DNA from 2 places in the Marinomonas sp. 15G6-16 genome. Region 1 is predicted to be linked to the other one. Evidence: predicted binding sites of a transcription regulator. Region 1 holds the regulator's gene; the other holds the start of a gene.
What was found. The regulator LexA, encoded in region 1, represses DNA repair genes until DNA is damaged. The targets are predictions, from matches to a motif close to TACTGTNTANNTANACAGTA.
Positions count from the first base shown of each region.

Region 1 (4,660 bases):
ATTTGTGTAAGGAGTGTACCTAATTGACAAGGCTTTATCACCCTTTGCTTTTTGTCTGGCGTATTTATTGATATCGATAAGGCGGCAAACTGCTGATTAATTGAGGCCCATAACGCTTTGTCTTTAAGCGCTTATCCAATATATGGATTTCACCAGAGTCTTTTTCATTTCTCAATAAACGACCGGTTGCTTGAACTAACCTCAAAGATGCATCAGGAATGGTGATTTCCATAAATGGATTACCACCACGCTTTTGAATCCATTCCGCCAACGTTGCCTCAACAGGGTCATCCGGAACCGCAAACGGAATCTTAGCAATATAAACTCTTGTTAAGTAATTACCGGGTAAATCAACACCTTCAGCAAAACTGGCTAAGCCGAATAACAAACTGCCTTTTCCGTCATCAATTCGTGATTTATGGGAATCCAGAATAACTCGCTTAGATTGCTCTCCCTGCATCAGTAAAATTTCTTTCAACTTATCAGAAAGAGACAAAGACACTTCTTCCATTTGTCGACGCGAAGAAAACAGCACCAGACTGCCTTTTTCAATATCTACTGATTTATTTAAATAAGCGATAATTTCTGCCGTATGTTGCTCAACGCGGTTTGGCTCATTCTCCATATCAGGAACGATCAACAAGCCGTTTTCTTGAAAATCAAATGGACTCAAGACTCGCAAATATTCACTTTCACGGGGAACACCGGAGCGCATATTAAAGCGATGAAACTGGTTGAGTGCTGTCAGTGTGGCAGAAGTCACCACAGCGCCAAAGCACTTATCCCAAAGTTGCTGCCTCAGTGTGTTTGCCGCCAAAATAGGAGAACCACCAAGTTCGATATCCTGCTCCATTCCTTGCCCAGATAAAACCAACCAACGAGCATTAGGCGGATAATTTTGATCATCAACTGTAGAATACAATCGCCACAAGCTGACCGACTGCTCCAACCTACCCAAAATCACACCCAATATTGGCTGCCAAGTTTCTGCTGTTTCCGGCGTAATTCCCATGCCTTCATTTTGTTTGGTTTTCTTACATTCATCTTGAATGCTTTCGATGTTATTAAACAGTTTCTGATAAGAGGTTTGTAGACTGTAAGCCAATTGGCGCAGCTCATCTGGTATTAAACCAAACTCAAAACGATGCTGATTGTTTTCCTGATCCAACCCTAAACCCTGAATATAAGGCGCTAAACCTTGTTGGGCATATTGAATAAAGTTAACGATACTTTGTATTTGCTGAGGAATTTTAAGCAAAAGCTGACCGGTTAAACTGACGTCATCCGTCAGCTCTTGCTTGAGATTGACTAGATTCTTTTCCAATTGACGAAGCCAAGCAATACTCTGCTGCAACCTAACTTCATGACGGAAGTGACCAATCGCCTTATCTGGCAAATGATGGCCTTCATCAAACACATAAATTGTTTCTTTCGGGGCTGACAAAATCGCACCACCACCTAAAGATAAATCCGCTAAAACCAAGTCATGGTTTGCAACGATTACATCAGCCACCTCAATTTCGGCTCTTGCTTTAAAGAAAGGGCAAGCGGAATAATTAGCACAATTTCGATTCGTACACTGCTGATGATCTGTAGTTAAACGGCGCCAATCTTGCTCACGAATAACGCCTTCCCAATTATCTTTATCGCCGTCCCAACCACCTTTTTCTAACGCCGCATCCATTTCTTGATATAAAGCGGTATTCACATCATCCGACTGTAAATGCTGCTCAAAAAGCCCTGCAAACATATCATCAATTGCTTGCTCTTCTGAGCTTAAAAAGCCCTCTAAATTATTCAAGCACAAATATCGGCCTCGCCCTTTAGCTAAGGTATATTTGAAATTTAACTCGGTATGCTCAAGTAAATCCGGCAACTCTTTGTGGAGAATCTGCTCTTGCAGCGCAACCGTCGCTGTTGAAATAACCAGCTTTAAACCACGCGCTTTCGCAATTGGAATGGCGGCAAGACAATATGAAAGCGTTTTACCGGTTCCTGTTCCAGCCTCAATAACAGCAACATGCTTTTCATCCAGCCTTTCACCTTCCGAGCCTTGCTTAATATTTCCCAATGTACGAGCGATAGCGCCTATCATTTGGCGCTGTCCAGCCCTTGGTTTATGGGACTTCGCATCCAAAGAAGCTCGATATGCGAGTTGAATTTGTTTTTTTAGTTCGTCTGAAAGCATTTATATTATTGAGATTAGTTAAGAATGCTGTATATAATAACAGTTACTGTATAAACAACCAGACTCCTTATGATTAAATTAACCAAAAGACAATCTGACGTACTAGAAACCATTCGTGAATTTATTAATGAAACGGGGTTTCCACCTACTAGAGCAGAAATCGCCCGTCGCCTTGGGTTTAAATCACCCAATGCTGCCGAAGAACATTTAAAAGCCTTATCCAAAAAAGGGGCGATTGAAATGCTATCTGGCGCCTCTCGTGGGATTCGTCTCATTGAAGAAGCCTCCAATGACGAGCCAGAAGATTTAGGCTTACCAATTATTGGAAAAGTTGCCGCCGGCTACCCTATTCTTGCTCAAGAGAACATTGACTCTCATGTCAACATTCCAGCCAATATGTTTTCACCTCAGGCGGATTACTTCCTATCTGTCTCGGGAACCAGCATGAAAAACATCGGCATAATGGAAGGCGACCTTCTCGCTGTTCACAAAACCAGTACGGTACACAATGGCCAAGTAGTCGTTGCACGCATCGGTGATGAAGTAACAGTAAAACGCTTTGAGCAAAAAGGCAGCATCGTTCGCCTGATTCCTGAAAACGAAGAATACAATGACATCATTGTTGATCTCGAAAGCGAAGACTTTGCCATTGAGGGACTGTCTGTCGGCGTGATAAGACAAGGCCTTTAACAGTTTTTCCGCACCAATAGAAAAGCGAAGCATGTGCTTCGCTTTTCTAAATAACAAATAACGATCAATTAATGCAGAATTTTTGGTCGAAACTCTTCATTCTCAAGATATTCAGCACCTTCATCAAAAAAAGATTCGTCTGAATAAACATAATCAATACCTGCATGAAACATACACTTTGCCAGTTCGAAGTAACGATCCTTCAAATAAGATCGAGTGTCGTCTGATATTTGCAATGTTGCTAGCGGTGTCGTTTCCTCACCATCTTCACTGGCTGGTCTCAGCACAATATCGCCGTTCTCCAGCTCAACAATTTCTAGGTAGGACTCTTTCATATTCAATACTCTGATGACTCTTCTCTAAAACGCAAAACCAACTCAGCTAAATTCGCCAAATAGAAACCCACTGAAGCGCCCGCATCGTTACCGCGACCAATAAGATTATCGCCGCCCATTACAGACACAGCAGCACGACACTCCAACTGAGCAAGGTAAGCTTGCTCTAATTGGGCACACCAAGAATCTTTGCGAGAATATAAATCTGCCAATTCACTCAATGCCGGCACTACCATGTGTTTTGATTCTGCCTCTTTCATAAGCACAGAAACATCCAAAGAGCCTGACAGCGAGTAGGCAGTTGAAATCTCCTTCAACAAGCCATTCAACGCACTTTTCAACTGAAAAATAGCTGAGCTTTCTAACCCAACACTCAACCACTTCTCATCCATATCTTGGCTTTGCTGAATAAAACGTTTTGCTGTATCAATTTTCTGATTGGTTAAACTTGCTAAGCTAACACCACTCATTTCTTTTTGCCTTCCTCGATGACCCATTTAGAGCCAACATAAAAGGCTTTCCAGCCAGTCGGTTTACCCTCTTCTTCCGTCATAACATATTGCTCTTTGGTTTTACGGCTATAACGAATAATGGTTGGTCGACCTTCTGAGTCAGCGACAGGCGCTTTCGCAAAGAAGTGGTATTTAGGATCGATTTGATCCATGTACGGCAGCAACTCTTTCACCAATGGCGCACGCGTTTCTCGTTTTCGAGGGAACTGACTTGCCGCAAGGAATAAACCTGTCGCGCCATCACGCAATATGTAATGGTCTTCCACTTTGACACATGCCAAATCTGGCATTGGCACAGGATCCATTTTCGGCGGCGCAGCTTCACCACTCTTCAAGAGCTTCCGAGTGTTTTTGCAGTCTTCATTGGTACAACCAAAGTACTTACCAAATCGACCTGTCTTAAGCTGCATATCAGCGGAACACTTATCACACTCAATAACAGGGCCGTCGTAACCTTTAATTTTGAATGTGCCTTTCTCTACTTCATAACCAGAACAAGATGGATTGTTACCACAAACATGAAGCTTGCGTTTTTCATCCATCAAATAGCTGTCCATTGCAGAGCCACAAATCTTACAACGATGCTTATTAATAAGTGCTTTAGATTCACCTTCTTCGTCGTCAACGGCAACCGCTTCATCACCACGAACTAAATTGATCGTTGCCTTACAGCGCTCTTTTGGTGGTAAAGCGTAACCAGAACAAGACATAAATACGCCTGTGCTAGCTGTACGGATTTGCATAGGACGAGAACAAGTAGGACATTCAACATCCGTCGGCGTTGGCTCGTTCAGCATCATACCGCCTTCAGGCGACTCTGCTTTTGCCAACACACCACTAAAGTCCTTATAAAATGCGTTAAGGGTTTTAATCCAGTCTTTATGACCTTCTGCAATATCGTCGAGCTGCTCTTCCATTTGCGCAGTAAAACTGAA
Region 1 covers NZ_CM147916.1:3,211,813-3,216,472, reverse strand. The annotation lists gene dinG (ATP-dependent DNA helicase DinG) at 65-2,188, opposite strand; gene lexA (transcriptional repressor LexA) at 2,258-2,878, shown strand; gene AC0L46_RS15260 (hypothetical protein) at 2,947-3,213, opposite strand; gene AC0L46_RS15255 (DUF6586 family protein) at 3,216-3,683, opposite strand; gene topA (type I DNA topoisomerase) at 3,680-4,660, opposite strand, start outside.

Region 2 (4,660 bases), 930 kb from region 1:
TTTGTAGCTGATGTTAATCAGTTTTCCTAATGGATTGACGGGGCGGTTAAAGTCACACATTAAAATAAGGCGACTTTCTTCTGTATTGTTTTTGACGAAATGCAGATAGGTTTCATCAAACAAAAGATCCTTTCCGTCTCTCCATGAGTACTGCTCTCCATCGATATTAATAAAGCAGTCATTGCTATTCGGGGTTTCTAACCCTAAATGATAACGTAGCGAGCAAGCAACAGGATCAAGATGACGAGTAAGTTCTGAGTTGGCTGGCATGTAAGCAAACATGGCACCATTAATGTTTTTGATCTTACTGAGAATTTCAACGGTTTTAGGGCAGCTCTTCTGAGCGGAAGTGTGGGAGTAGCCATACCATTTTAGATAAAACTTACGCCATCCGTATTTATGGAAGGTTCTAAAGCCAACGTCATAATAGGCATCTGAGCCAAGAGTATTGATGTTTTCTAGCTCTCCTTCCTGTTGGAGAGCCAATGCTTCATCTCGTATTACTTCCCAATTAGCTCGTAGCTCATCAAGTTCTTTGTATTGCAAGGTATCAATAATTGGGCGACGGACAGCTTTAGATGAAAATAAATACAGCAAGCAGTTAAGTGGTGCAAAAATCGGCCAACCTTTTCGTAAATATTCAGTCCAGTTGGCATATCGAACGCTGCCTCTGTACGTATAAATGTAATACATAGAGCATAGACTGAAGCCCACTAAAAGAATCAATATGACGGCGAGGTACATTTTTTATCCCTATTAAAATACAGCTGTTCATTTTGTTTGCTAATTATTTACCAATTAGATCAAAATATGAACCTTTTAATGGGGTTTTGTACACATTTCACCTTGAATTTGTAAGCTTAATTTCTAAGTAGCATCACTTTCTACGAAATCGTTAACATCGTCTTGATCGAATATGACAGTGTTTTCCTCTTCCTCATAGAAGGTTTTAAGTTAACTACATCGTGGATTCTAAAAATATGTTGATATTGTAGGCTTTTAATATGGAATGATATTTTTCAGTAGGAAATGAAAGAGCCTATTTTGACGATGAAATAGGCTTTATTTATTGGAGGATTGTTTTACAATCTATTACTTAAAAAGTATAACCTGTTGTAATTGCCAAGTTTGAACCGTCATATTTATTAGAAGCCCCATCGAAGCGATACTCAATGTTGGTATAACGAAGTCCAATATTCAAAGATTTATAAATGTTGTAATTGGCTTCTAGAAGGAATCCTAGAGCATTATCAGCTTCAACATTTAGGTAACTGCTTCCAACTACAGAATATTCATATTCAGGGTTTAGATGGTAGGTGACACCTGCAGCAAGTTGTAATTTATCTGATTGCCTCAAAAAGAGAATATCAATAGGAAGGCGAGAAAAACTAACTTCACCATTAGATGCGTATATAGTGTCACTCATTGAATTTATAGCTAATTTGAAATAGGTGTCTTCGCTGCCAGATATTGGTATTATTGCATATGCTCCAAATAATAACCCACTACCAGCTTTTATTGTATCTGTTGAGCCACTCGTAAAAGTAACAGTGCTTATAACATCCCCTCCGTTAGCAAACCCTCCTTGTATTCCAAATTTAGTTGTTCTAATTTTATTCCCTGACTCTTCACTGTTTGCATTTGCAAATGTTGCTCCAGCAATCAATGATGCTGCTAATGCAATTTTAGTAAATCTCATATTATTCCTTATCCTTCATGATTTAGTTTTACATATACTCCAAGACGAGAAAATAAGTAAATTTTTTGGAAAAATCAATAATAAAAGCATAATACTTCTTGGTATTAGCAAAGATTTTTTGGAAAAAGATGAGGGTTATTTTTTATGCAACATCACTTTCTACGAAATCGTTAACATCGTCTTGATCGAATATGACAGTGTTTTCCTCTTCCTCATAGAAGGTTTCCTCATCAGGCTCTATGATTAAATCCTCCAATGGTTTTTTTGGGGCGGCATCCGCTAAGTCGAGCTGGACGCTGGTGTCTGTGTTTTTGACTTTTTTCGTTTTAGGTGCGCTTTTCTTCTTTGAGCCTAAAGCCTCTAAAAAGGCGTCTTTATTCTTTGCAAGGTACATAGACAAAGCTTCGATTTGAGTCGTGTCACTAATAAGGTTGCTACCTTCTAAGACGTTATAAAGCGCATCAGCTGTATCTAGCAGCTTATCGTAGGCATCAGCTTCTGCTTTCGAAATAAAAGTCATTCTTTCAATTCCATCACGTTCTACAACATATTGAGTAATTACAGGCATAATCCACCTCCAAAAATAATACTGTATAAATATACAGTATTATTTTCTCTATTGTCCAATGCTTTTGTTTGTTGATTTTGCCAATGATTGCTAAAGTGGCGCTCTTGATAAAGGAAATGGTTTTTATGCAATTCGACTTATCCCAATTAGATTTTTCTGTCGTAACTGAACATATTGAAGTGACGTTAACAGTGGCTTGGGCACTGCTTTTTTACATTGTAAGGCGCTATATAAAACGTCTGATTCGTTTAAATCAGAATATAGAACACGATAAAAAGCGCCAGAGAATTAACACGGTAGATAATATTTTCAATCTCTTCTTAGTGGTTGGTTTTATCTTAATTTGGTCATCTGAACTCCAAAATATCGCCATTTCCATTGCGGCATTTATGGTGGCGCTGGTTATCGCCACGAAAGAGTTTATCGCTTGTATTGTGGGTGCTTTTTACCGTGCCAGTACAAGGCCTTATCAAGTAGGTGATTGGATTCGTATTGCGAATTATGAAGGCGAAGTCACCGACAGCGATTGGCTTTCTACGACTCTGTTTGAAGTTGATTTAAAAGGCGGAAGTTATTCTTATACGGGGCGTACTACCGTAGTGCCGAACAGTGTTTTGCTGGTTCATACCGTGCAAAACCTGAACTATATGCGCCGTTATGTTACTCATAATTTCTCTATTTCACGTAATACGGATGATGTGAATTTATTTGTAATTAAAGAGCAGATCTTGGAGAAAATTCGCGAATACAGTGAGCATTTCCACGAAGTAGCGATTCGCTACAATAGCTTAATTGAAAAGCGTTTGGACATTAAAATTTCAGGCCCTGAACCTCGGGTTCGAATCACGACGACGCCAGAGGGTTACAACATATTCACTGTGTCTTTGTTCTGCCCAACAGAAGAAGCCGTAGGTATTGAGCAAAAGGTGACAGAAGATTTTATGCGGTTTTGGTATGAAGAGCGTAATGCCAATTGGAACCGACAGAGTGAATCGAGTGAGGCAAGTAAATGAAGATCTTTCAGCGAGCTTTAACACTGACTTTATTAGCAAGCACTTTACTGTTAATCGGCTGCAATAGCTTTTTAGTAAGTGAAGATGAAGTCAATCAAGAGGTTAAAAAACAGCTCGAAGAGTCACAACAGAACAAAATTACCTTCAACATCGATGGTAATGTTTTGAACTTGGATTTGTTAGTAACAGAAGCTGACATAGATTTCACCGCCCGTGATGGTGGCTTGGTTATTGTGGATTTAGTAAGTGATTTAAAAGGGACATTAACGGCATTTGGTCAAGAGTTTTCATTGACTACTGTGGTTCGTCCATCGTTTGAATCTGGCGTTCGCATTGAAGGCGATAAGCTTTATTTAGTTGGCCCAAGAATCACGAAAATAGACGTACAAGGCTCTACTTTTAGTGAGCAAATGTTACGTTCAACGTTGGGTTCTTTGCATGGCGATTTAGAGCAAGCGCTGGCTCAGCATTTTGCTAAGTATCCTGTGTATGTTCTGAATCATTCGCCATTTGAAAAAGTAGCCGGAGCGTTGGTGAAAGACATTATTATTAAAGAAGAATCCCTAGAGCTCTCTATTTTCTAGTTAAGTTCTTAGGTTGCCTTTATAATGCCGCGCTAAAATGAGCAGTAATGCTTCTCTCCCAGAATGAAGAATAGAGGAAACCCCTATGCCGATTGCAGATAATCAAGTTGTTCAATTTCACTACACATTACGTCATGGAGAAGACTTGATTGAAACGTCTGCGGGTAATGATCCTGCAGCGTACCTTCACGGTCACAGCAACATTGTTCCGGGACTAGAAAAAGCAATGGAAGGCAAAGAAGTAGGTGATGAATTTGAAGTAACAGTGCCTTGTGCTGAAGCTTACGGCGAGCGTCATGAAGATCGCACACAGCAAATGCCAATCAAACACTTGCAAGGCGCGAAACGCTGGAAACCTGGCATGGTTGCTGTGGTACAAACAGACAAAGGCATGCGTCAGGTAACCATCATTAAAGCCGGTCTGAAGCATGCAACAGTTGACTTGAATCACCCATTGTCAGGAAAAGATCTTACATTCAATATTGAGATTGTTGAGACTCGTGACGCAACCAATGATGAGATTGCCCACGGCCATGCACACGGTGTAGGCGGTCATCACCACTAGTAATTATTGAGTGAAAGAAAGCCTCTGTTGCGTTTATCGTAGCAGAGGCTTTTTTGTAGGAAAAAACGGTGGCGAGTCAAAAAAATGAAAATTAATAAGAATCGTTATCAACTAGCTTGACAGAACTTTCTTCTAGGTACATATTGATAATAGTTATCATTTATATGTTTGAAAGGAGAAAGCAATGACTCGCTACTTAGTGCCATTCTCAGTACTTGAACAAACCATTCA
Region 2 covers NZ_CM147916.1:2,284,430-2,289,089, forward strand. The annotation lists gene AC0L46_RS10950 (aspartyl/asparaginyl beta-hydroxylase domain-containing protein) at 1-744, opposite strand, end outside; gene AC0L46_RS10955 (hypothetical protein) at 1,097-1,699, opposite strand; gene AC0L46_RS10960 (YebG family protein) at 1,842-2,267, opposite strand; gene AC0L46_RS10965 (mechanosensitive ion channel family protein) at 2,393-3,280, shown strand; gene AC0L46_RS10970 (DUF1439 domain-containing protein) at 3,277-3,864, shown strand; gene AC0L46_RS10975 (FKBP-type peptidyl-prolyl cis-trans isomerase) at 3,950-4,429, shown strand; gene AC0L46_RS10980 (hypothetical protein) at 4,614-4,660, shown strand, end outside.
Region 2: a site for LexA is predicted at 2,287-2,306, ahead of AC0L46_RS10960 (YebG family protein). Genes of this name have one in related genera too.